DNA from 2 places in the Janthinobacterium paucivorans genome. Region 1 is predicted to be linked to the other one. Evidence: riboswitches for the same ligand, from Rfam matches in the RefSeq annotation. Region 1 holds a riboswitch; the other holds the start of a gene.
What was found. Region 1 has a riboswitch for thiamine pyrophosphate ahead of thiC (phosphomethylpyrimidine synthase ThiC). Riboswitches for the same ligand answer to the same signal wherever they lie in the genome.
Positions count from the first base shown of each region.

Region 2: another riboswitch for thiamine pyrophosphate. It lies ahead of ACQ4V8_RS21365 (TonB-dependent siderophore receptor); the one in region 1 lies ahead of thiC (phosphomethylpyrimidine synthase ThiC).

Region 1 covers NZ_JBNYXR010000021.1:49,570-60,484, forward strand. The annotation lists gene ACQ4V8_RS20480 (porin) at 460-1,512, shown strand; gene ACQ4V8_RS20485 (putative bifunctional diguanylate cyclase/phosphodiesterase) at 1,509-3,554, opposite strand; gene ACQ4V8_RS20490 (Crp/Fnr family transcriptional regulator) at 3,792-4,532, shown strand; gene ACQ4V8_RS20495 (PAS domain S-box protein) at 4,590-6,833, shown strand; gene ACQ4V8_RS20500 (response regulator) at 6,862-7,668, shown strand; gene ACQ4V8_RS20505 (hypothetical protein) at 7,722-7,979, shown strand; TPP riboswitch at 8,088-8,203, shown strand; gene thiC (phosphomethylpyrimidine synthase ThiC) at 8,283-10,196, shown strand; gene thiS (sulfur carrier protein ThiS) at 10,208-10,420, shown strand; gene ACQ4V8_RS20520 (thiazole synthase) at 10,436-10,915, shown strand, end outside.
Region 2 covers NZ_JBNYXR010000026.1:2,546-13,460, forward strand. The annotation lists gene pnuC (nicotinamide riboside transporter PnuC) at 1-510, shown strand, start outside; gene ACQ4V8_RS21360 (AAA family ATPase) at 510-1,067, shown strand; gene ACQ4V8_RS21365 (TonB-dependent siderophore receptor) at 1,086-3,230, opposite strand; TPP riboswitch at 3,316-3,413, opposite strand; gene ACQ4V8_RS21370 (hypothetical protein) at 3,493-3,630, opposite strand; gene ACQ4V8_RS21375 (ferritin family protein) at 3,629-3,934, shown strand; gene ACQ4V8_RS21380 (Imm26 family immunity protein) at 4,028-4,510, shown strand; gene ACQ4V8_RS21385 (sensor histidine kinase family protein) at 4,647-6,005, opposite strand; gene ompR (osmolarity response regulator transcription factor OmpR) at 6,019-6,753, opposite strand; gene ACQ4V8_RS21395 (hypothetical protein) at 6,985-7,410, shown strand; gene arfB (alternative ribosome rescue aminoacyl-tRNA hydrolase ArfB) at 7,684-8,082, opposite strand; gene ACQ4V8_RS21405 (chemotaxis protein CheW) at 8,278-8,766, shown strand; gene ACQ4V8_RS21410 (ATP-binding cassette domain-containing protein) at 8,806-10,803, opposite strand; gene prmB (50S ribosomal protein L3 N(5)-glutamine methyltransferase) at 10,908-10,915, opposite strand, start outside.

The DNA of each region.
Region 1 (10,915 bases):
ATAGATGACGCGGCATCGCCTGCAGCGTGGCAAGCGGCCTTTTCAGTGTTTTGGCGGCTTGGCGGGGCGTTTGGCCGCAACAGAACGTGGCTAAAAGTGCTGTCGATGTTATAATTTACGCCCAGGCGCCTCCTGCCCCATCTTTGCGGACAGCGCCAGCAGACGCAGTTTTATCGAACTCCCGTCCGCGTCACCAGGCCAGCGCATTAGCGATGCCAGCCACTTTCAGCACGTTCCCTGCGGGACGTGCGCCTGAGCCACGCGCACCTCCAGCGGTGCACAATTCACGGCGGAATACCGCGCGTCTTCGTCTTTATCGGCCGCGCCGCCATCGCTTAGCCAGGAAGGTTGTTATCTGGCCTGTCGTTTTTCGATACGGCACGTCCCGCAGCGCCTAGCTGCCTGTGGCCGTGCCACGGCCGCGCGCTTTCCCGGTTTTGCCTTAATAAGGAAACCAATATGAAAAAAATCTCGATTGCCCTGGCACTTGCCACCCTGGGCACCTTGCCCGCCGCCCACGCCCAGTCGTCCATCGATGCGTCTTCAGTCACCATGTATGGCTTGATGGACGCTGGCTTGGTGCAGGAAGGCGGCATCAGCAAGCTCACCAGCGGTGTCTCGGCCGGCTCGCGTCTGGGCCTGCGCGGCACGGAGTCCTTGGGCGACGGCTGGCAAGCCGTGTTTACGCTGGAAGCGGGCGTACAGCTCGATACGGGCCGTTCCGACCAGGCCGGGCAGTTGTTTGGCCGCCAGGCTTTTGTCGGCCTCAATAGCCCGCTGGGCATGCTCACTGCGGGCCGCCAGTACAACTTGCAAAGCGAGGCGCTGACCGACGTGGCTGACCCGTTCGAGGGTGGCATGGCGGGTGCCTCGACCAACCTGGCTGGCTATTCGGCCACGCGCATCGACAATACCGTGCGCTATACCTCGCCCGAGCTGCGCGGCGTCACGGCCACCGTCATGTTTGGCTTTGGCGAACATACGGGTGTTGCTGCAGATCAACGCTCGCTGGGCCTGTCCCTGGGCTATGTCAACGGTCCCTTGACCCTGCGCCTGGCGCGCCAGCGCCTGAGCGGCGAATTTGGCAAGGCCGACGCGAATAACACTATCTTGGCTGGCAACTACAACTTCGGCGTGGCCACGGCGTTTGCCGGCTATGGCCGCAACACGGGCGATGGCAGTAGCCTGTTCTTGGCGGAAAACCCCTATGGCGCGGCGCAGGCGCCGGCCCAGTCCACGGATAGCCGCGACGCCATCGTCGGCGTCTCCGTGCCGCTCGGCGCGACGACGCTGCTGGCCTCGTTCATCCATAAGGATGACCGCGATGCGGCCAACCGCGATGCGCAGCAACTGGCCATCGGCGCCACGTATGCCTTGTCCAAACGCAGCAAGGTATATCTTGCTTACGCACACATCCGCAACCGCAACGATGCCGCTTACATGGTGGGCAATGCCACCGAAGCGGGCACGGGTAACCGCGCGCTGAACCTCGGCTTGCTGCACGCGTTTTAAGCGGGCAGCGCTTTTCTCTGCAATAGCAGTTCTTCGAAGGCGGGCGCGGTCAGCGGGCGGCTGAACAGATAGCCCTGCATCTGGTCGCAGCCGTGTTGGCGCAGGAAGGCCAACTGCTGCGCCGTTTCCACGCCTTCGGCGATCACTTTCAGACGCAGGCTATGCGCCAGTGAAATGATGGCGCGCACGATGGCAGCATCGTCGCCGTGCGTGATGTCGCTGACGAAGGTCTTGTCGATTTTTAAGACGTCGATGGGAAAGTGGCGCAGGTAGGCCAAGCTGGAATAGCCGGTGCCGAAGTCATCAATGGACAACTGCACACCCAGCGCCTTGAGCTTGCGCATGATGGTCGTGGCTTGTTCCACGTCATGCATGACCATGCTTTCCGTCAATTCCAGCTCCAGATGGGCGGCATCGAGGCCTGTTTCGGCCAGTGCCTGCGCTACCGCATGCAGCAGATTCCTTTGTTTGAATTGCCGCGCCGACAGGTTGACAGCCAGGCGCAGCGGGCCATGGCCGGCCACTTGCCAGGCACGCACCTGGGCGCATGCCGTGCGCAGTACCCAGTCGCCGATAGGGATGATCAAGCCCATTTCTTCAGCCAGGCCGATGAAGTTGATAGGTGCAATGCGCCCCAGTTGCGGATGTTGCCAGCGCAGCAGTGCTTCCATGCCCACCACTTTGCCGCTGGCCAAGTCGAGCTGGGGCTGGTATTCGAGATGGAATTGTTTGCGTTCCAGGGCATGGCGCAACTCGCTCTCCAGTCCCAGCCGCGCCAGCGTGCCAGCATTCATGCTCGATGCATAGAAGCGCCAATGACCGCGCCCCAGTTCCTTGGCGCGATACATGGCGATGTCGGCATGCTTGATCAGCGTATCGGCATCCTGACCATCGTCGGGATACACGGCCACGCCCATGCAGCAGCTGAGCAAAAATTCATATTCGCCCAGTTGCAGCGGCTGCGCCACGGCATCGAGGATGCGCTGCAGGATGGCGGTGCCTGGTTCCCCCTTGCCATGCTGTGGCAGCAGCAGCACGAATTCGTCGCCGCCCAGGCGCGCCACCGTGTCGACTTCGCGCGTGGCGTCGCGCAGGCGCTCGGCCACGTTTTTCAGCACTAGGTCGCCGGCATCGTGGCCCAGGGTATCGTTGACGAACTTAAAGCGGTCGAGGTCGATGAACACCACCCACAGGGGCAGGTCGTTACGTCGCGTCATGGCCATCGCCTGTTCCATTCGCTCGCGCAGCAGCAGGCGGTTGGCCAGGCCCGTCAAAGTATCGTGTCGCGACTGTAATTTCAGCTCTTGCTCGAAGCGCATGACCGTGCTGATGTCGTATTGCGCAACGACAAAGTGGCTGACGTGGCCATTGCCATCGTCGTGCACGGGGGCGACGAACAGCTCGCTCCAGTAGCAGCTGCCATCTTTGCGGAAATGCCGCACGATAGCCTTGCCTTCGTGCTGTTCGCGCATGGCCGTCGTAATGGCATGCATGTCTTGCCGTCCTTGCGCAGGCCCCTGCAAGTGTTCCAGGCGCTGGCCGATGACTTCGCCAGCGGCATAGCCGGTGATGCGTTCGAAGGCGGGATTGACGTATTCGATCAGGTAGCCTGGTGCGTCGGCGCTGCACAGGATGACGGCATTGGCCGACACTTCGATGATGCGTTCGCGCAAACGCAGCGACTTTTCTTGCTGCACGCGCGCGGCGAGGTCTTCTGACAGGCGCACATTGGCAAACTGTAGCGCTGCCGTGCGTTCGCCCGCGATGCGGGCAATTACGGCGTTGCGCGACATCAGCTGAAACACATACGCCGTTGCCAGCAGGCTCGACAGCAGTCCGCCCAGCAGCACATACAGCGAAGCGCGATGGCTCGCTGTCAGACCCGTTCCGCCGGCGTGGTACTGCAACAGCAGCTGCATGTTTTCCGATTCGATCTGGCGCGCAGAGGCGTAGCACAGGGCCGTCAGGCACAACCCGAGCGCCACGGTGAGCAGGGCCGCAGTGGAAGCAGAAATGGAGAGGCGTTTGAAAAAAGCGTGCATGATGGCGTCCGTGAGCTGCGCCCGTGCCGATCCATGATCCGGCAACCCTGGCAGTGACTGACTGTAGGGCGCGCAGCGAATCACCGTCTGTTCGCTAGCGAACGGACAGTGATGTCAGCAAGACATATACTCGCCGCATTGTGCAAACGCTGTGTTACGCTGCTGCAAATGGCTGCCCTCGTTCGGACGTCTTTCATCTCTCCCCTAGCTGACGACTGGAAACCAGGAAACCTGCCTATGTCGAGTCCGTATGCCCAGCCGCACAACCCGAATCAAAACCATTTGCTCGCCGCCATGCTCGACGCCGATTTCGCGCGCCTGGCGCCCCATCTGGAGCAAGTGTCCATGTTGCTCGGTGACGTGATCTACGATTCTGGCGACAAGCTGCAGCATGTGTATTTCCCCACCACGGCCATCGTTTCCATTCATTACCTGCTGGAAAACGGCGGCTCGTCCGAGATCGCCGGCGTCGGTAATGAAGGCGTGGTGGGCGTGTCGTTGTTTATGGGTGGCAACTCGACACCGAGCCGCGCCGTGGTGCAGACGGGCGGTGTCGGCTATCGCCTGAAGGCGCACTTGCTGATGGAAGAATTCGATCGCGCTGGCGCCGTCATGCGCTTGCTGCTGCGCTACACCCAAGCGCTGATTACGCAAATGTCACAGACGGCCGTCTGCAACCGCCACCATACTGTAGAGCAGCAGCTATGCCGCTGGCTGCTGCTGACCATGGACCGCCTGCCGGACCGCGAGCTGACCATGACGCAGGAACTCATTGCCAATATGCTGGGCGTACGCCGCGAAGGCGTGACCGAAGCGGCCGGGCGCTTGCAGGCGCGCGGTTTCATCAGCTACCGGCGCGGCCATATTTCGGTGCTGGACCGCGCTGGCCTGGAAGGCCATGTGTGCGAATGCTATGGCGTGGTGAAGAAGGAGTTCGCGCGCCTGCTGTCGGACGTGCGCCAGCGCCAGGCACCCTGAACACAGCATTCAATACCGCATGCCCGTTTCTTATCGTTGTCATTGCCCAGGCTTATCATGCAATCTGTCGAAAACACCCCCCCGCGCGCACCGTCGCGTTGGCCCATGGCGCTGGCATTTTCGTTCAGCGCCGTCGGGCTGATTGCCGTTGGCGTGCTGGCTTGGCGCGCGCCGTTCGAGACGGCGTGCGTGATTGACGCGCTGGTAGTGCTGCTGCTGATGTTGCTCGTGGCGCTGTACCGGCGTACGGTGGCGGCCGGTCTGCCACGCCAGTTGCTCAAAGCGGGTGCCTTGCAGGATGCGATTTTCAACAGCGCCAATTTCTCCTGCATCGCCACCGATGCGCAGGGGGTGATCCAGATTTTCAATGTGGGTGCCGAACGCATGCTCGGCTATGAAGCGAGCGACGTCGTCGACAAACTGACGCCGGCCAGTATTTCCGACGCGCAAGAGATCATCGTCCGCGCCGCCGCCCTCAGTGCCGAGCTCGACACCGTCATCACGCCCGGCGTGGAAGCGCTCGTGTTCAAGGCTTCGCGCGGCATCGAAGACATTTATGAACTGACTTACATTCGCAAGGATGGCAGCCGTTTCCCCGCCATGGTATCGGTGACGGCCCTGCGCGATGCACAGAGCAAGGTCATCGGTTACTTGCTGATCGGCACCGACAACACGGCGCGCAAGCAGGTCGAGGCGGAGCAGGCGCTGCTGGACCAGCGCTTGCGCGAGCAGCAGTTCTACACGCGCTCGCTGATCGAATCAAATATCGATGCCATCATGATGACGGACCCGCGCGGCATTATCAGCGACGTCAACCAGCAGATGGAAGCACTGACGGGCTGCACGCGCGATGAATTGATCGGTGCGCCATGCAAGAATTACTTTACAGAACCGCAACGCGCTGAGGAAGCCATTGTGCGCGTGTTGCGTGAGGGCAAAGTGACCAATTACGAGTTGACGGCTTTGGCGCGCGACGGCAAGCAGACGGTTGTTTCCTACAACGCCTCGACCTTCCACGACCGCAACCGCAAGCTGCAGGGCGTGTTTGCCGCCGCGCGCGACGTGACGGAACGCAAGCAGTTCGAATTGGCCTTGCAAGACACGAATATCGAAATGGAAAAAGCCCGCCAGGCGGCGGAAAAGGCGAACCTGGCGAAGTCCGAGTTTTTGTCGAGCATGAGCCATGAATTGCGCACGCCCTTGAACGCCGTGCTGGGCTTTGCCCAGTTGATGGCGTCCGAGACGCCGGCGCCGAGCTTGCCGCAGCAGCGCTCGATCGACCAAATCCTCAAGGGTGGCTGGTATCTCTTGCGTTTGATCAATGAAATCCTCGACCTGGCCATGATCGAGTCGGGCAAGGTCACCATGTCGGAAGAGGCGATGTCCTTGCTCGACGTGTTGCAAGATTGCCAGGCGATGATCGCGCCACAGGCCGAAAAACGCGGCATCAGCATGCATTTCCCCCGTTGCGGCAAGGCCTTCTATGTGCATGCCGACCGCACGCGCGTGAAACAGGTGATGATTAACCTGCTGTCGAACGCCATCAAGTACAACCAGAGCGGCGGCAGCGTGAAAGTCGAGTGCCGTCATCATGGCGAGCGCGTGCGCGCCAGCGTCACGGACAGCGGCGCTGGCCTGAACGCCGAACAAATGAGTCAGTTGTTCCAACCCTTCAATCGCCTGGGCCAGGAAAGCAGCACGGAAGAGGGCACGGGTATCGGCCTGGTCGTCACCAAGCAACTGGTCGAGCTGATGGGGGGCCAGATCGGTGTCGACAGCACGGTGGGCATGGGCACCACCTTCTGGGTGGAATTCCAGGCCTCGCGCGCGCCTGAGCTGCATCTGGAAGAGGGCGTAGCCTTGCCCGCGGTACAGGAAGATCCGGAAAGCCAGCGCACCTTGCTGTACGTGGAAGACAATCCCGCCAACCTGGCGCTGGTGGAGCAATTAATTGCCCGCCGCAGCGACTTGAAGCTGCTGACGGCCATCGATGCGCACCTGGGCATCGACCTGGCGCGCACGTATCAGCCGGACGTGATCTTGATGGATATCAACCTGCCCGGCATCAGCGGCTATGGCGCCCTGCGCATCTTGCATGACGATCCGCTGACCAGCCATATCCCCGTGATGGCCCTGTCGGCCAACGCCGTGCCGCGCGATATCGAGAAAGGCCTGGAAGCGGGCTTCTTCCGCTATTTGACCAAGCCCATCAAGGTCGTCGAATTCATGGATGCGCTCGACGTGGCCTTGCACCATGCAGCCGCACACGGCTTGGCCGACGACACGCACGCAGCACGCTAATTTTGCATTTCATTTTAGGAATACCGCCATGCTTCAAGCCACTGAGATCCTGAACGCCAGCATCCTCATCGTCGATGACCAGGAGGCCAACGTCATGCTGCTCGAGCAGGTGTTGCGCAATGCCGGCTATACGCGCATCACGTCCACCATGGACCCGCAAGCGGTGCACGCGCTGCACCAGCAGCACCGCTACGATCTGATCTTGCTCGACTTGCAGATGCCTGAAATGGATGGCTTCGAAGTCATGGATGGCTTGCGCGACATCGAGGCGGGCAGCTATCTGCCGGTGCTGGTGATTACGGCCCAGCCCGGCCATAAGCTGCGCGCGCTACAGGCCGGCGCCAAGGACTTCGTCAGCAAGCCCTTCGACCTGGTGGAGGTGAAGACGCGCATCCACAACATGCTGGAAGTGCGTTTGCTGTACCAGAAGCTGGCCGAATACAACAAGTCGCTGGAACAGTTGGTGGAAGAACGCACGGCCGAGTTGCGCGAGAGCGAAGCGCGCTTCCAGCGCTTTACGGAACTGTCTTCCGACTGGTACTGGGAACAGGATGCACAGGGTAAGCTGACGCGCTTTTCCGGTCCCGTGGCTGAAATGCTGGGCATCGGCAGCGAGGAAGAGCCGCAGCGCTGGAACGCGGCCGAGCGTGCATTGCTCGACGCCAAGATCGCCGCGCGCGAACCTTTCCTCGACTTCATCTATAGCCGCGCCAACCTGGACGGCAGCACGCAGTATCTGCAGGTCAGTGGCGAGCCGATGTTCGACAATGGCAGCCGTTTCATCGGCTATCGCGGCATCGGTCTCGATGTCACGCAGCGCCTGCGCGCTGTCTGATTGCCGACCGTTGATCTATACTTGTTGTTATTGACATCAACAAGGAAAGTATCATGGTTGACAAATCACTGCCCGAATACTGGTTTCCCGCCAAGACCTACGGCTGGGGCTGGGGTTTGCCCATCACCTGGCAGGGTTGGCTGGTGTTCCTGGCCGCGCTGGCGCTGTTCGCCTGCGGCGCCTTCCTGTTCCCGCCACAAACCATGCTGCTGGGCTACATCGTGTATGAAGTCGCCATCGTCGCCGCGCTGATCGCCGTGTGCCAGTGGAAGGGCGAACCGACCGCCTGGCGCTGGGGCAAGAAGAAATAAGCGCGCCGGTATCTGCTGCATTGCAGCAGATACCGGCACGACGACAACGCAAGAAATCATCTGGCCACGCGGCGCGAAGCGCGTATAATTGGCCCGCTGCCGCAAGGCGGCAAACGCTAGGGGTCCTGCCTTTCGCTGTGGAAACACAGTGCAAGCGCGGGTGAGAAATACCCTCCGAACCTGATCTGGATAATGCCAGCGAAGGGAAGCTTTAGGATGAACGCACCTCGCTTTTCCGCGTGCGCGCAGCCGAACCTCCTTAGCTGGCTCCAGGCTTAAAAATAGTCTAGCCAAGGAGCCAAAATGAACGCCAATCCGAAATTCCTCTCCGCCACCGCCACGGTCGACGAAGCGGCCATCGCACCGCTGCCCAATTCGCGCAAGATCTATATTGAAGGCAGCCGCCCCGATATCCGCGTGCCCATGCGCAGAATCAGCCAATCCGATACGGAAGCGTCGTTCGGCGGCGAAAAGAATCCGCCGATCTACGTGTACGACACGTCCGGCCCGTACACAGACCCGGAGGTGCAGATCGATATCCGCTCGGGCCTGGCTACGCCGCGCCTGCCGTGGATCATGGAGCGGGCCGACACGGAAGAATTGCCCGGTCCCACCTCCGACTACGGCATCGCCCGCCTGGCCGACCCGACACTGGCCGAGCTGCGTTTTAACCTGCACCGCAAGCCGCGCCGCGCCATCGCCGGCAAGAATGTGACGCAAATGCATTACGCCCGGCAAGGCATCATCACGCCGGAAATGGAATTCGTGGCCATCCGCGAAAACATGCGCCGCCACGAGTATTTGCGCGAACTGAAAGCCTCCGGTCCCATGGGCGAGCGCCTGGCCGAGCTGATGGGCCGCCAGCATCCGGGCCAGTCCTTCGGCGCCAGCATTCCTGCGCAAATCACGGCCGAATTCGTGCGCGAGGAAATCGCCCGTGGCCGCGCCATCATTCCCGCCAACATCAACCATCCGGAAGTCGAACCGATGATCATCGGCCGCAATTTCCTGGTGAAAATTAACGCCAATATCGGCAATTCGGCCGTCACTTCGTCCATCGGCGAGGAAGTGGAAAAAATGACCTGGGCCATCCGCTGGGGCGGCGATAACGTGATGGACTTGTCTACTGGCAAGCACATCCACGAAACGCGCGAATGGATCGTGCGCAACAGCCCCGTGCCCATCGGTACTGTGCCCCTCTATCAGGCGCTGGAAAAGGTCAATGGCAAGGCCGAAGACCTGACGTGGGAGATTTTTCGCGATACCTTGATCGAGCAGGCTGAGCAGGGCGTTGACTACTTCACCATCCACGCGGGCGTGCTGCTGCGCTATGTGCCGCTGACGGCCAAGCGCTTGACGGGCATCGTCTCGCGCGGCGGTTCCATCATGGCGAAATGGTGTCTGGCACACCATCAGGAATCGTTCCTGTACACGCATTTTGAAGACATTTGCGACATCATGAAGGCGTACGACGTGTCGTTCTCGCTGGGTGACGGCTTGCGCCCCGGCTCGATCTACGACGCCAACGACGAGGCGCAGTTGGGCGAACTGAAAACCCTGGGCGAGCTGACGCAAGTGGCCTGGAAGCACGATGTGCAAGTGATGATCGAAGGCCCGGGCCATGTGCCCATGCAATTGATTAAGGAAAACATGGACTTGCAGCTGGAGCAGTGCGGCGAAGCGCCGTTCTACACGCTGGGACCGCTGACGACCGATATTGCCCCCGGCTACGACCACATCACATCGGGCATAGGCGCGGCCATGATAGGCTGGTATGGCACGGCCATGCTGTGCTATGTGACGCCGAAGGAACACTTGGGCTTGCCCAACAAGGCTGATGTGAAGGATGGCATCATCACGTATAAAATTGCGGCGCATGCGGCCGACCTGGCCAAGGGCCATCCGGGCGCACAAATCCGCGACAACGCCCTGTCGAAAGCGCGCTTTGAATTTCGCTGGGATGACCAGTTCAACATCGGCCTGGACCCGGACAAGGCGCGCGAATTCCATGACGAAACTCTGCCCAAGGATTCGGCCAAGGTAGCGCATTTCTGCTCCATGTGCGGTCCGCACTTCTGCTCGATGAAGATCACGCAGGAAGTGCGCGAATATGCGGCCGGCATGGGCATCGCGGAAGACAAGGCGCTCCAGCAAGGCATGGAAATCAAGGCCATCGAATTCATCAAGAACGGCGCCGAGCTGTACCGCAAGGTATGAAGGAGAGCGTGATGCCTGCATGCATACCCATCACGCTCAACGGCGCGCCGCACCAGGTGCCGCCGGGGCACACGCTGGACCAGTTGATCGCCGCATTGTCGCTGGAAAACCAGGCGCTGGCGCTGGCCGTCAACCGCCATGTCGTGCCGCGCAAGGCGTGGCAGGGCAGGGTCCTGGAAAGCTTGGATCAGGTAGAGATCGTACGCGCCATCGGCGGTGGCTAAATTAAGGAAAAAGCAATGACAAGTAATCATAACGATGATCTGCTGAGCATCGCAGGAAAACAATACCAATCGCGCTTGCTGGTGGGCAGCGGCAAGTACAAGGATTTGTCACAGACGCGCGAAGCGACGGACGCGGCGCAAGCGCAAATCATTACGGTGGCGATCCGTCGCGTCAATATCGGGCAAGATCCGAGCGCGCCCAGCCTGCTCGATGTGCTGCCGCCGGACCAGTACACGATTTTGCCCAACACGGCTGGCTGCTACAACGCCAAGGATGCCGTCTACACCTTGCAGCTGGCGCGCGAGCTGCTGGGCGGGCGCAATCTGGTCAAGCTGGAAGTACTGGGCGATGAAAAGACCTTGTTCCCACACATGCCGGAAACCCTGATCGCGGCCGAAGCGTTGGTCAAGGATGGCTTCGACGTGATGGTCTATTGCAGTGACGACCCGATCCAGGCGAAGATTTTGGAAGATATCGGCTGCGTGGCCATCATG
Region 2 (10,915 bases), on a different contig from region 1:
CACTGGGCGTGGCTGTTCGCCATCATTTCCTCGGCCGCTTACGGATTCGTCTTTTTCGACTCGCGCCTGTATGGCGACATGGCCTTGCAACTGCTGTTCATCAGCGTCTCGTTCTGGGGCTGGTATCAGTGGCTGCATCCGGCCAGCGGCGGCAAGATCTTGCCCGTCACGCGCCTCGATGGCCGCGGCTGGCTGGCCTGCGCGGCAGGTTGGCTGATCGGTTTCCTGCTCATTGCATGGCTGTTGACGACGACAGACACGGACGTGCCCCAAGCGGACGGTTTCCTCACGGCCGGTAGCCTGGTGGGACAATTGCTGCTGTCGCGCAAAAAGCTCGAAAACTGGATTGCCTGGATCATCGTCGACGTGCTGTATGTCTGGCTGTACCTGCACAAGGGCTTGACCCTGACAGCCGTGCTGTACGCCTTCTTCGTGGTGATGGCCATCATCGGCTTGCTGGCGTGGAAAAAGTCGGCACCGGCCGCGCCCGATGCCATGGTCCTCAAGTGATGCGGCCTTGCGTGCGCGTGGCGATCCTGGGAGCGGAATCGTCGGGCAAGTCTACCCTGGCGGCCGCCCTGGCTGCGCGCTACGGCACAGTCTGGGTGCCGGAATACTTGCGCGAATTTGTCGAAATGCAGGGCAGGGTGCCCCTCGCGGCCGATCAGTTTGGTATTGCTCGAACGCAAATCGAACGCGAAGCGGCAGCCGCCCCGCAGGCGCGCGACTTCCTGTTTTGCGATACGACGCCGCTGATGACGGCCGTCTACAGCCGCCATTATTTTGATGGTGCGGACGCGCAACTGGCGGCGCTGGCTGATGCCACGCAGTACGACGTGACCCTGGTGACGGCGCCCGATAGCCCGTGGGTGGCCGATGGCTTGCAGCGCGAGTCGGAAGCCGTGCGTCAATTGATCTACCGCTACCTGCTCAATGCGCTCGACGCGCGTGGCATCGTCTACCACGTCTTGCACGACAACCTGGAGGCGCGCCTGGACCAGGCGGCGCCCCTGCTGCGGCAGGCGCTTGCTGCAGCGCCTGCCATTGCTTTTCCTTACAACACCTAACAAACTTTGCTTAGGTGTTTAAAAGTCGAACTGTGCCGAGACCTTGAACGTGCGGCTGGCGCCCGGATACAGATAGCCATCCGATTCCGGCGTCACGTCGCGCCAGTAGAACTTGTCGGCCACGTTGTTGACGGCGGCGCGCAGCACGGCGCGTGTGCCGGCGATGCGCGTGGCGTAGGCGGCGCCCAGGTTGAACACATGGTACGAGGGCACGAAAGTCGTGTTGTTGTATTCAAACGCTTTCTTGCCCGCATATTCCCAGCTGCCATTGACGCTCAAGCCCGCCACCTGTTGCACGGCGTAATCCGCATGCACGGCCGCCTTCAAGGCGGGCACATTGGGCACGCGCTTGCCGTCGAGATCCGCATTGCCCGTGCCTGACTGCTGGCTGTTCAGGGCCGTGAGCGAGACGCCGAGGTTCAGGTCGCGGCCAGCCTTGCCTTGCGCAGATAATTCCAGGCCCCGGTGCTGCGCCTGGCCTTCACGCACGAAATAGCGTGCAGCGTTTTGGAATTCCAGGCCCTTGCGGATCTGGAACAGGCTGGCCGCCAGCATGAAGTCGGGCGTCACATCCATCTTCACGCCCAATTCAATCTGCTTCGAGCGGCTCGGCGTCAGCTCTTCGTTGGCATTCATTGCCTTGCGGTCGGCCGTGCCACCATGTTCCATGCCCTGCGAATAGGCCGCATACACGGAGACATTGTCGAGCGGCGTATAGACCAGCGATACATTGGGCAGCAGGAAGTCGTGCTTGGCGCGAATTTCTGTGTCGGCCTTCAGCACATACTGGTAGCCATCGACATTGATATGACGCAAGCCCCCATGCAGTTTCCAGTTCGGCGTCAGACTGATGATGTCCTGCACGAAGACGGAGTTTTCCGTATCCTTGCGCACCAGGCGCACAGGACCCGTGACGCCGGGCGAGGTGCCGACGATTTGCGGCTGATAGATGTTGCTCACGCCCACCCAGTCGTACACGTACAGGCCGGCGCGGTCCTTGCGGCGGAAGGTCGAGACGCCGGCCGTGAATGCATGGCGCAGGCTACCGGTGGCGAACTTGCCCTCGATCATGGCTTGCGCGCTCAGCGGCTTTTTCGTTTCGCCCGGGCTGCGGTAGTCATACACGTCGTAGTCGCCATTGCCGCAGAAGCCAGGGTACAGGTCCTGTCCGCTGCAGCCATACGGGAAGGCCGTGTAGTCATCGCGCTTGAACGCGTGCTGGTTGGCCGACAGGGTGGCATTCCAGTCGTCATTGAACGCGTACTGGAAGCGCAGGCCGATGTTGGTGGTGACGGTTTCCACGGGGCGCGTCCATGGCTGCAAGTTGAGCATGGCATTGGCGCTGATGCCCGTTGGCAAGGTTTTATTGTTCAGCAGCTGGAAGCCGGGCGCTGTTGCCTGCGCCTTGTCCTGGTAGTCGGCATCGAGCTGCAGCAGCGCCTGTGGCGATATCTGCCAGTCGAAGGCGCCAGAAATGAATTTACGGTTGCCATCGGCGCCCTTGATGTAGGAGCGCAGGCGCTCGGCCGCCACGTTGACACGGTAGCCGAAGCGCGTGTCTTCCAGGCGACCGCCCAGGTCGACGGCGCCGTACAGGGTGCCGCGCTCGCGCGTTTCCACGGTGACCGTGCGCAGTGGCGAAGCGGTGGGGCGCTTGACGATGAAGTCGATCACGCCGCCGGGCGCGGCCACGCCCGCCTGCAAGCCGGCCAGGCCTTTCAGCACTTCGATGCGCTCCTTGTTTTCCAGCGCAATTTGCGTGTCGCCAGGAATGGCCATGCCATCCTTGCGGTAGCTGGAATTGTTATCGAGCTTGAAGCCGCGGATGGTGAACTGTTCCGCATAGCCGACGGCGTTGTAGGCGTCGTTGATGCTGGCGTCGAGCTTGACGGCGTCGCTCAGATTACGTATCTGCAAGTCCTGCATGTCTTTTTGCGCAATGACGGTGACGGACGCCGGCGTTTGTAGCAGCGGTGCGTCGGAAAAGCCGCCCACGGAAGCGCGCTTGGCGGCCGGCGCCTTGTTGGCCGTGACGATGACTTCGGCCATGCTTGGCGTATCGGCCTGTGCGTCGGCGGTGTCAGGCGCTGCCAGCGCTGGCGCGGCAAACGCCTGCACGATGGCCAGGGTCAGGACGGAAACGGATAAATTCGGTGTGGACATAGATTGCTCGTGGTTCAAGCCGACTCTCGGGAGAGTACGGCAGGCTGCTTGTTAGGCTGGCGCCAACGCAGGAGCTATCAAAGGAGGGAGGTACTTTGCGCTTTCCTTCGCTGGCATTATCCAGATCAGGTACGAAGGGTATCTCTCACCCGGATGACTGCTCCAGGACCCCTAGCGAGGTGACAGCTTAGCATGAAGCACGGCCTGCTGTCCCATCTGGCTGAGCGTTTTACAACAGTGTGGCGCGAATTTACAAACGCAGTTAGCGCACCTTGCCGTCGTCGATGGTCAGCAGGAAATCGTGGTGCGCGGCTGGAAACGCGTCGTGGACGCTTGAGCTTTTCGCCCGCGAGGCGGAGAATGCAGCCGATGTTACCACCACGCGAAAAGGAATGCGCATGACCACCGTCCCACTGGAAGAATCGGGCTTGCCTGCCACGGCACTCGATATGCACCGCGCCATCGGCGCCACCATCGCCGCGCTACAGGCACTGGACTTGAACAGCCAGCGCTTCGAGGCGTGCACGGACCCGGAACTGCGTCGCGTGCTCGCGCATGCGGGCGACACCAGTCGCAAGGAAGCGGCCATGCTGCTCGAGTGGATGCGTCGCCGCGATGCGCGCCTGGACGCGGCCATGAAGGAGGCGCTGTTCAAGGCGGGGCCGATCGTTGCTCAGTATCACTATGACGAGAACATAGGGTAACGATTGCGTTGTCGCTGTGGCGTACCATGCGCCACATGCGCGGTGCTTCGCGTAGACTGTGTGCCGAACACGATTTTGGAAGAGTTTGCAACGATGAGATCATTGCCATACCGAGAAGGCAGCTGGTTTGCCGTACCCTTGCCTGGCGGCGGCTATGCCGCCGGCGTGGTAGCGCGCCGGGCGCCTGCCGGGCGCATCATGCTGGCGTATATGTTCGGGCCGAAGCGCGACCGCTTGCCTGTACTGGAAGAATTGGAAGATTTGCGCCCGGAACATGCCGTGCGCCGCTTGCGCACGGGCGATATGGCCATCCTTAACGCGCGCTGGCCCTTGCTGGGCGACAGCCGCCACTGGGAGCGCGAGGCCTGGCCTATGCCGGCCTTTATCCGCCGTAATGCCTCATTGCAGCGCGCCTGGCGCGCCAGTTATGCCGACGCCGACCCTGCCAAGCTGGACCGTGAAGAATCGATTCCCTTCGATACGCCGGGCATGGAAAGCGATTCCCTGTACGGTTACGGGGCAACGGAATTGCTGATGAATAAAGTGCTGGTGCAGGAAGCGGCGTCGGCAGCGTAGGCCGGATGAGGCCGTAAGGCCGTAATCCGACAACATTGTTGGCTGTTCTTGTCGGATTACGCGGTTCCCGCTAATCCGACCTACATCGCCTGCACCGCTGGCGCAAACACCGGAGTGAGCAGGCCCGATTATTTTTTTACGCCGCTGGCAAGCTGATCTGAAACGCCAGGCCGCCGCCTTCGCGGTTGCGTACCTGCAATTCGGCGCCATGGCGCTGCAGCACGCGCTCGACGATGGCCAGGCCCAGGCCGGCGCCATTGGCTTGTCCGCGCGCCGTGTCGAGGCGGGTGAACGGTTTCATCAGTTGCTCGATCTTCTCGGCCGGTACGCCCGTGCCGTGGTCTTGAACCTCGATAATCACCTTTTTCACGCCGTGGCTGGTGCGCACATGGCAGGCAATGTCGATTTCCGTCAGGTCGCTGCCTGGCGACTTGCCATAGCGGCGGGCATTCTCGATCAGGTTGTTCAGCACGCGGCGCAAGTCGGTAGGATTGCCCATCGCATGCGCGCCTTCGGCGATGCTGGCATGGATGCTCACGTCCGGCAGGCGCATCGCTTCGCGCGTCATGTCGCTCAGTAAACCGCTGAGGTCCACGTCCGTGAAGCTCGACGCTTCCGTCGGCCTGGCGTAGTCGAGGAACTGGCCGATGATGGCGTCCATCTGGCCGATATCGGACTGGATGCCCAGGCGCGCCTCGTCCGACAGGTTGGCCATTTCCACTTCCAGTTGCATGCGCGCCAGCGGCGTGCGCAAATCGTGCGAAATACCGGCCAGGATCACGGCGCGGTCCGATTCTACCTGCTTCAAATCATCGACCATCTGGTTGAAGCTGCGGTTCGCCTCGATGATTTCGATCGGGCCTTTTTCCGGCAGCAGCGCCGGCTGCTTGCCCTTGGCGATATCGCGCGCGGCCGCCGTCAAACGTGACAGCGGTAAATTGATCAGGCTCGAAATAATGGCCGCGCCCAGCAGAGACAGCAAGGACACCAGGCTGGCCCAGCCCAGCCACTGGAAGCCCGTCAGGCCGCGCAGGCGCTCGCGGTCCAGCATCAGCCAGTATTCGTCATCGTCGATCTTGAAGCTGACCCAGAAACCGGCTACGCCGTTGACGCGCGCGGAAAAGCGCGTGTCCTTGCCCAGTTTGGCTTTCACCTGCGCCTCGATCTCGGGCATCAGGTAATTGTCGGGCGGCGGCTCGATGCGGTCGTCCTCTTCCAGCGAGAAGATGCGGATGCCTTCATTGCTGACGAGGTCGAACAGCAGCTCGCGCCGCAACTCGGGCGCCGAGTGCGTCAGTGCCGCATGCGTGATGGTGACGACGGAAATGATCTGGGCGGAAATCTGCTGCGCTTGCGGCTCGCGCTGGATGACGGAAATCATGCCGATCCAGGTGATCATGCTGACCGTGGTCAAGGTGCCGAGCAGCAAAAAGGTGCGCCAGAACAGGCCGCTTTTCAGCCGCGCCAGGCTGATATCGGGAACAAGCTTCATCATGCCTTGCCTGCGATCAGCGCGGCTGTCCGTCCGGGATGAAGACGTAGCCCAGGCCCCACACGGTCTGGATGAACAGCGGGCTCGACGGATCGGGTTCGATCAGCTTGCGCAAGCGCGAGATTTGCACGTCCAGGCTGCGGTCAAATACTTCGTATTCGCGGCCGCGCGCCAGTTCCATCAGTTTCTCGCGCGACAGCGGCTGGCGCGCATGACGGGCAAATACCTTCAGCACGGAAAATTCGCCCGTCGTCAGGGGCACCGTTTCGCCGCTCTTTTTCAGGGTGCGCGTGCCCAGGTCCAGCACGAAGTGGCCAAACTCGAAGGTTTGCGGCGTTTCCGACGGCGCGCCCGGGATTTCATCGGGACCCTTGCGACGCAGCACCGCGCCGATGCGGGCCACCAGTTCGCGCGGGTTGAACGGTTTCGGCAGGTAGTCGTCGGCGCCCATTTCCAGGCCCACGATGCGGTCCACATCTTCGCCTTTGGCCGTCAGCATGATGATCGGTGTCTGGTCACCCGCGCCACGCAGGCGGCGGCAGATCGACAGGCCGTCTTCGCCGGGCAGCATCAAATCGAGCACCAGCAAGTCGTAGCGTTCGCGTAGCCACAATTTGTTCATGGCCGTCGCGCTTTCTGCCGTGAAGACATTGAAACCCTGTTCGGTCAGGTAGCGACGCAGCAGATCGCGCAGGCGCACGTCGTCATCGACGACCATGATCTTCGCCTGGTGGCCGTGGATCGATTGCATTGTTGTATTACTGCCGGAAGTGGAGGTTGTGGTCATTTAGGGTGTCGTATTATCTTATATTAGTTGCTATAGTAACGCCTCGCGCGGTGCCGACAAGGGTGTATGGCAACCCATTACAAAGTGTTACAAACTTTACCCAATTACTCTTACTGCACCGTGTAAAGCATCATACACTGGGGCCACAGTGGAAATCAGCTTTAAGCTTATACGGCATCGCGGAAGAGGAACTCAATGAATATCTTTACTAAAAAAATTCACGCCGCTCCCAGCGCAGCTATTGCCGCACCTACGGCCGCACCTACGGCCGCACGTACGACTGTGGTATCCGCAGTTGCCGTTTTTTCCGTCTTTTTCGCCAGCATGGCGCTGGCGCAAAACCAGCCGCCGCGCCGTGACGACCCGCCGCAAGTGCAGGTCCAGCGCTATGATCAGGGACAGCGCAGCACTAGCAATAGTAACAGCAACAACGATACGCGACTGCGCGAACAGCGCGACGCACGCAGTTTCGACACGCGTGCCGAAGAGCAGCGCCGCGCCAGCGAAGGCGCCGACGCCTCGCGCCGCACGGGCCGCTTGACGCCCGACGAGCGCCGCGACCTGCGCCGCCAGATCAATGAAGTAGGGCAGGATATTTACTCGAATCCGCCGCGCCGCTAGGTTACGGGCACCGCATCAGGCAGGGCCATCTCGCAAGGGATGGCCCTGTTTGCATCTGGACGCCGCACGCCGCCATTCTTGCTGCGTCAGGCACATCGCCGCGCCGCGTGCTTGTGTCCTACTGTTTTTATCCTGCTCCATTGAGTCAAATCGTTCAATGTGTGACGCTGGGAGGCAAGGCCTGCGCGAGGATTTACTTTGCAGCACTATCGGCTGACGCAGATGGCAAGGCGCTGGCCCGTCGCGCGTTTGACGAGCCGGTGGCCGGCTGGATCAGTCGCTGACCTTGCCGCGCGATTGTTTCAGCATGCCGTGCGTGTTCTTGCTGTCGAGGCGCCGCCGTTGCGAGCTACGCGTGGGCTTGGTGGCGCGGCGCACGGCGGGCAGGAAGGTTACGCTGTCGATGATGTCCTGCAGCCGGCGCAAGGCTTCTTCCTTGTTCTGTTCCTGGCTGCGCGATTGCTGCGCCTTGAGCACCAGCACGCCATCCTTGCTGATGCGGCTGTCGCGCAAGGCCAGCAGGCGTTCCTTGTACGCTTCCGGTAGCGACGAGGCGGCAATGGGAAAGCGTAAATGGATGGCGCTGGAAACCTTATTGACGTTCTGCCCGCCCGGGCCCTGGGCGCGGATGGCGGAAAATTCAACTTCAGCGCGATTGACAAGGTGTTGCATGGCCTGCCTGTGGAAAAACAATCATCTATTGTAAGGGAAGATGGCTGCGCCGGCGCAAGGCTGGGGCGATCGGCCGATGATGTCTTCCTGGAAAGTTGATGATTCTCAACGCCGTGTGCGCCGATGCTCGTTAGCATGGGGCCAACGTTGCGCCACTGCGCATCCTGGCAGCGCTTACCCGATGAAAGGATCATCATGCAGCCCACGACGACGCCTGGCGCCACAGCAACGGCGCAACGCAGTACCGTGCAATACCTGAGTTTCCACTCGGGCGGCCTGGAATACGGCCTCGATTACCGCTGCGTGCGCGAATTGCGTCCGCTCAAGGAGCTCGAGCGTTTTTCCTCGGAAGGCGAAGTGCTGCACAACGTGGCTCTCTCGCGTGGCATGATCATCCCCATCGTCGATATGCGCGCCGCGTTTGACAGTACCGGGGACGCACCCGATCCATCCACCGACGTGATCATCCTGCAGTTGAGCAATGGCGTGGTGGGCATGGTGGTCGATGGCGTGACCGATATCGTCAGCCTGGCCCCGGCCGACATCGCCGCCGTGCCTGATCTGGGCGCAGCGGAAGCCGAATACCTGCTGGGCTTGGCCACGCTGGCCGGGCGCCGGCTGATCCTTGTCGACATCGACCGCCTGATGGCGATCCGCAGCCCCGGCCCCATGCAGGCAGCCTAAAAAAAGACGACCCGGGAGTCGTCTTTTATCGTTACTTAGTTAGCCGAGCTTTTCCAGCTGATCCTGCAAATCGAGCCATTCCGCTTCCAGTTGCGCCAGATCCTTGGTGAAGAAGGTCTGGTCAGCCAGCAACTGCTTCAGCTTGGCCTTGTTGGCCGCGTCATAGATGGTCGGTTCGCCCAGCTTGGCTTCCGTTTCCGCCTTTTGCGCGTTGCGCTTGGCGATCTGCTCTTCCTGGCGCTTGATCTTGTTTTCGATCGGCTTGCGCAAGGCGGCTGCCTTCTGGCGCTCTTCCGCTTCCTGGCGCTTGTCGCGCACGGGTGCAGCAGGGGCGGCCGCTACCGGTGAAGGTATGGCAGAAGTCACCGGAAAATCGGTCTTGTTGGCCTTGCCGGCAGCCGGCAGCACGTCGGTGCCTTTGCCCAGCTTAGTCTTGAACAACCAATCCTTGTAGTCGTCCAGGTCGCCGTCGAACGGCTGCAGCTTGCCGTCGGCAACGATGATGAATTCATCGGTGGTGGCGCGCAGCAAATGGCGATCATGCGAAACGACGACCAGGGTGCCTTCGAACTGTGCCAGCGCTTCCGTCAGCGCTTCGCGCGTTTCCAGATCCAGATGGTTGGTCGGTTCATCGAGCAGCAGCAAATTCGGACGCTGCCAGACGATCAGGGCCAGTGCCAGACGGGCTTTTTCGCCGCCCGAGAATGGCGCGATCGACGCGGTGACCATGTTGCCGGGGAAGTTGAAACCGCCCAGGAAGTTGCGCAGTTCCTGCTCGCGCACGGTGGGGGCGATCTTGGCCAGATGCCACAGCGGCGATTCGTCGTGGCGCAGCATTTCCACCTGGTGCTGGGCGAAGTAGCCGATGTTCAAGCCCTTGCCCATGGTGGCGTCGCCGTTCAAAGGCATCAGTTCGCCCGCGATGGTCTTGATCAGGGTCGACTTGCCGGCGCCGTTCTGGCCCAAGAGGCCGATGCGCTGGCCGATCTGCAGCGAAAACTTGATGCCGTTGACGATGGTTTTGTGCGTGATTTCGCCCGTCGCTTCGTTCTCGATCTTGTAGCCCGCATCGACGTCTTCCATCACCATCAATGGATTCGGTGCGCTCAAAGGCTCGCGAAATTCGAACGAGAATTCGGCGGCAGCGCGCAAGGGCGCCAGTTCTTCCATCTTCGCCAGCGCCTTCATGCGGCTTTGCGCCTGACGCGCTTTTGACGCTTGCGCCTTGAAGCGGTTGACGAACGATTCCAAATGGGCACGCTTGCGCTGCTGCTTTTCCAGCGCGCCGGCGGCCAGGATCATCTGCGCCGCGCGTTGGCGCTCGAAGCTCGAGTAGTTGCCCGAGTAGCGCTTTAGCTTGCGCTCGTCGATATGCACGACCACGTTGACGACTTCATCGAGGAAGTCGCGGTCATGGGAAATGATCAGCAAGGTGCCGGCGTAGCGCTTGAGCCAGTCTTCCAGCCAGATGATGGCGTCCAGATCCAAGTGGTTGGTCGGTTCATCGAGCAGCAGCAGGTCGGATGGGCACATCAGTGCCTGCGCCAGGTTCAAACGCATGCGCCAGCCGCCGGAAAAACTTGCCACCGGTTGCTGCATCTGGTCCAGCGTAAAGCCCAGGCCCAGCAGCAATTGCTCGCCGCGCGACTGCACCGTGTAGGCGTCGGCATCGGCCAGCGCGCTGTACATATTGCCGATGGCGATGCCGTTTTCCGTGCTTTCTGCTTGCGACTCAAGATGCGCCAGTTCAGCTTCCAGTTTGCGCAAGGTGGCGTCGCCATCGATCGCGTAGTCGAGCGCGGCACGGTCCAGTGGCGGCGTTTCCTGCGCCACGTAAGCCACGCGCCATTTGGCCGGGAAATCGATCTCGCCCTGGTCAGGGTGCAATTCGCCACGCATCATGGCGAACAGGCTCGATTTGCCCGCGCCATTGGCGCCGATCAGGCCGATCTTGTCGCCCGGGTTGAGCGTGACATCGACTTGTTCGAGCAACGGTTTGATGCCGCGCATCAGGCTTACTTGTAGGAAACGTATCATTTTTTTCTTTGTGTTTTAACCCAAAGGCGCAAACCTGGGGTCGTACCCTGAGGGTGCGACCCCGGCATTTGCTGTTGGGTTGAGTGAGGTCGTGCGTTTGTCAATTAACCCA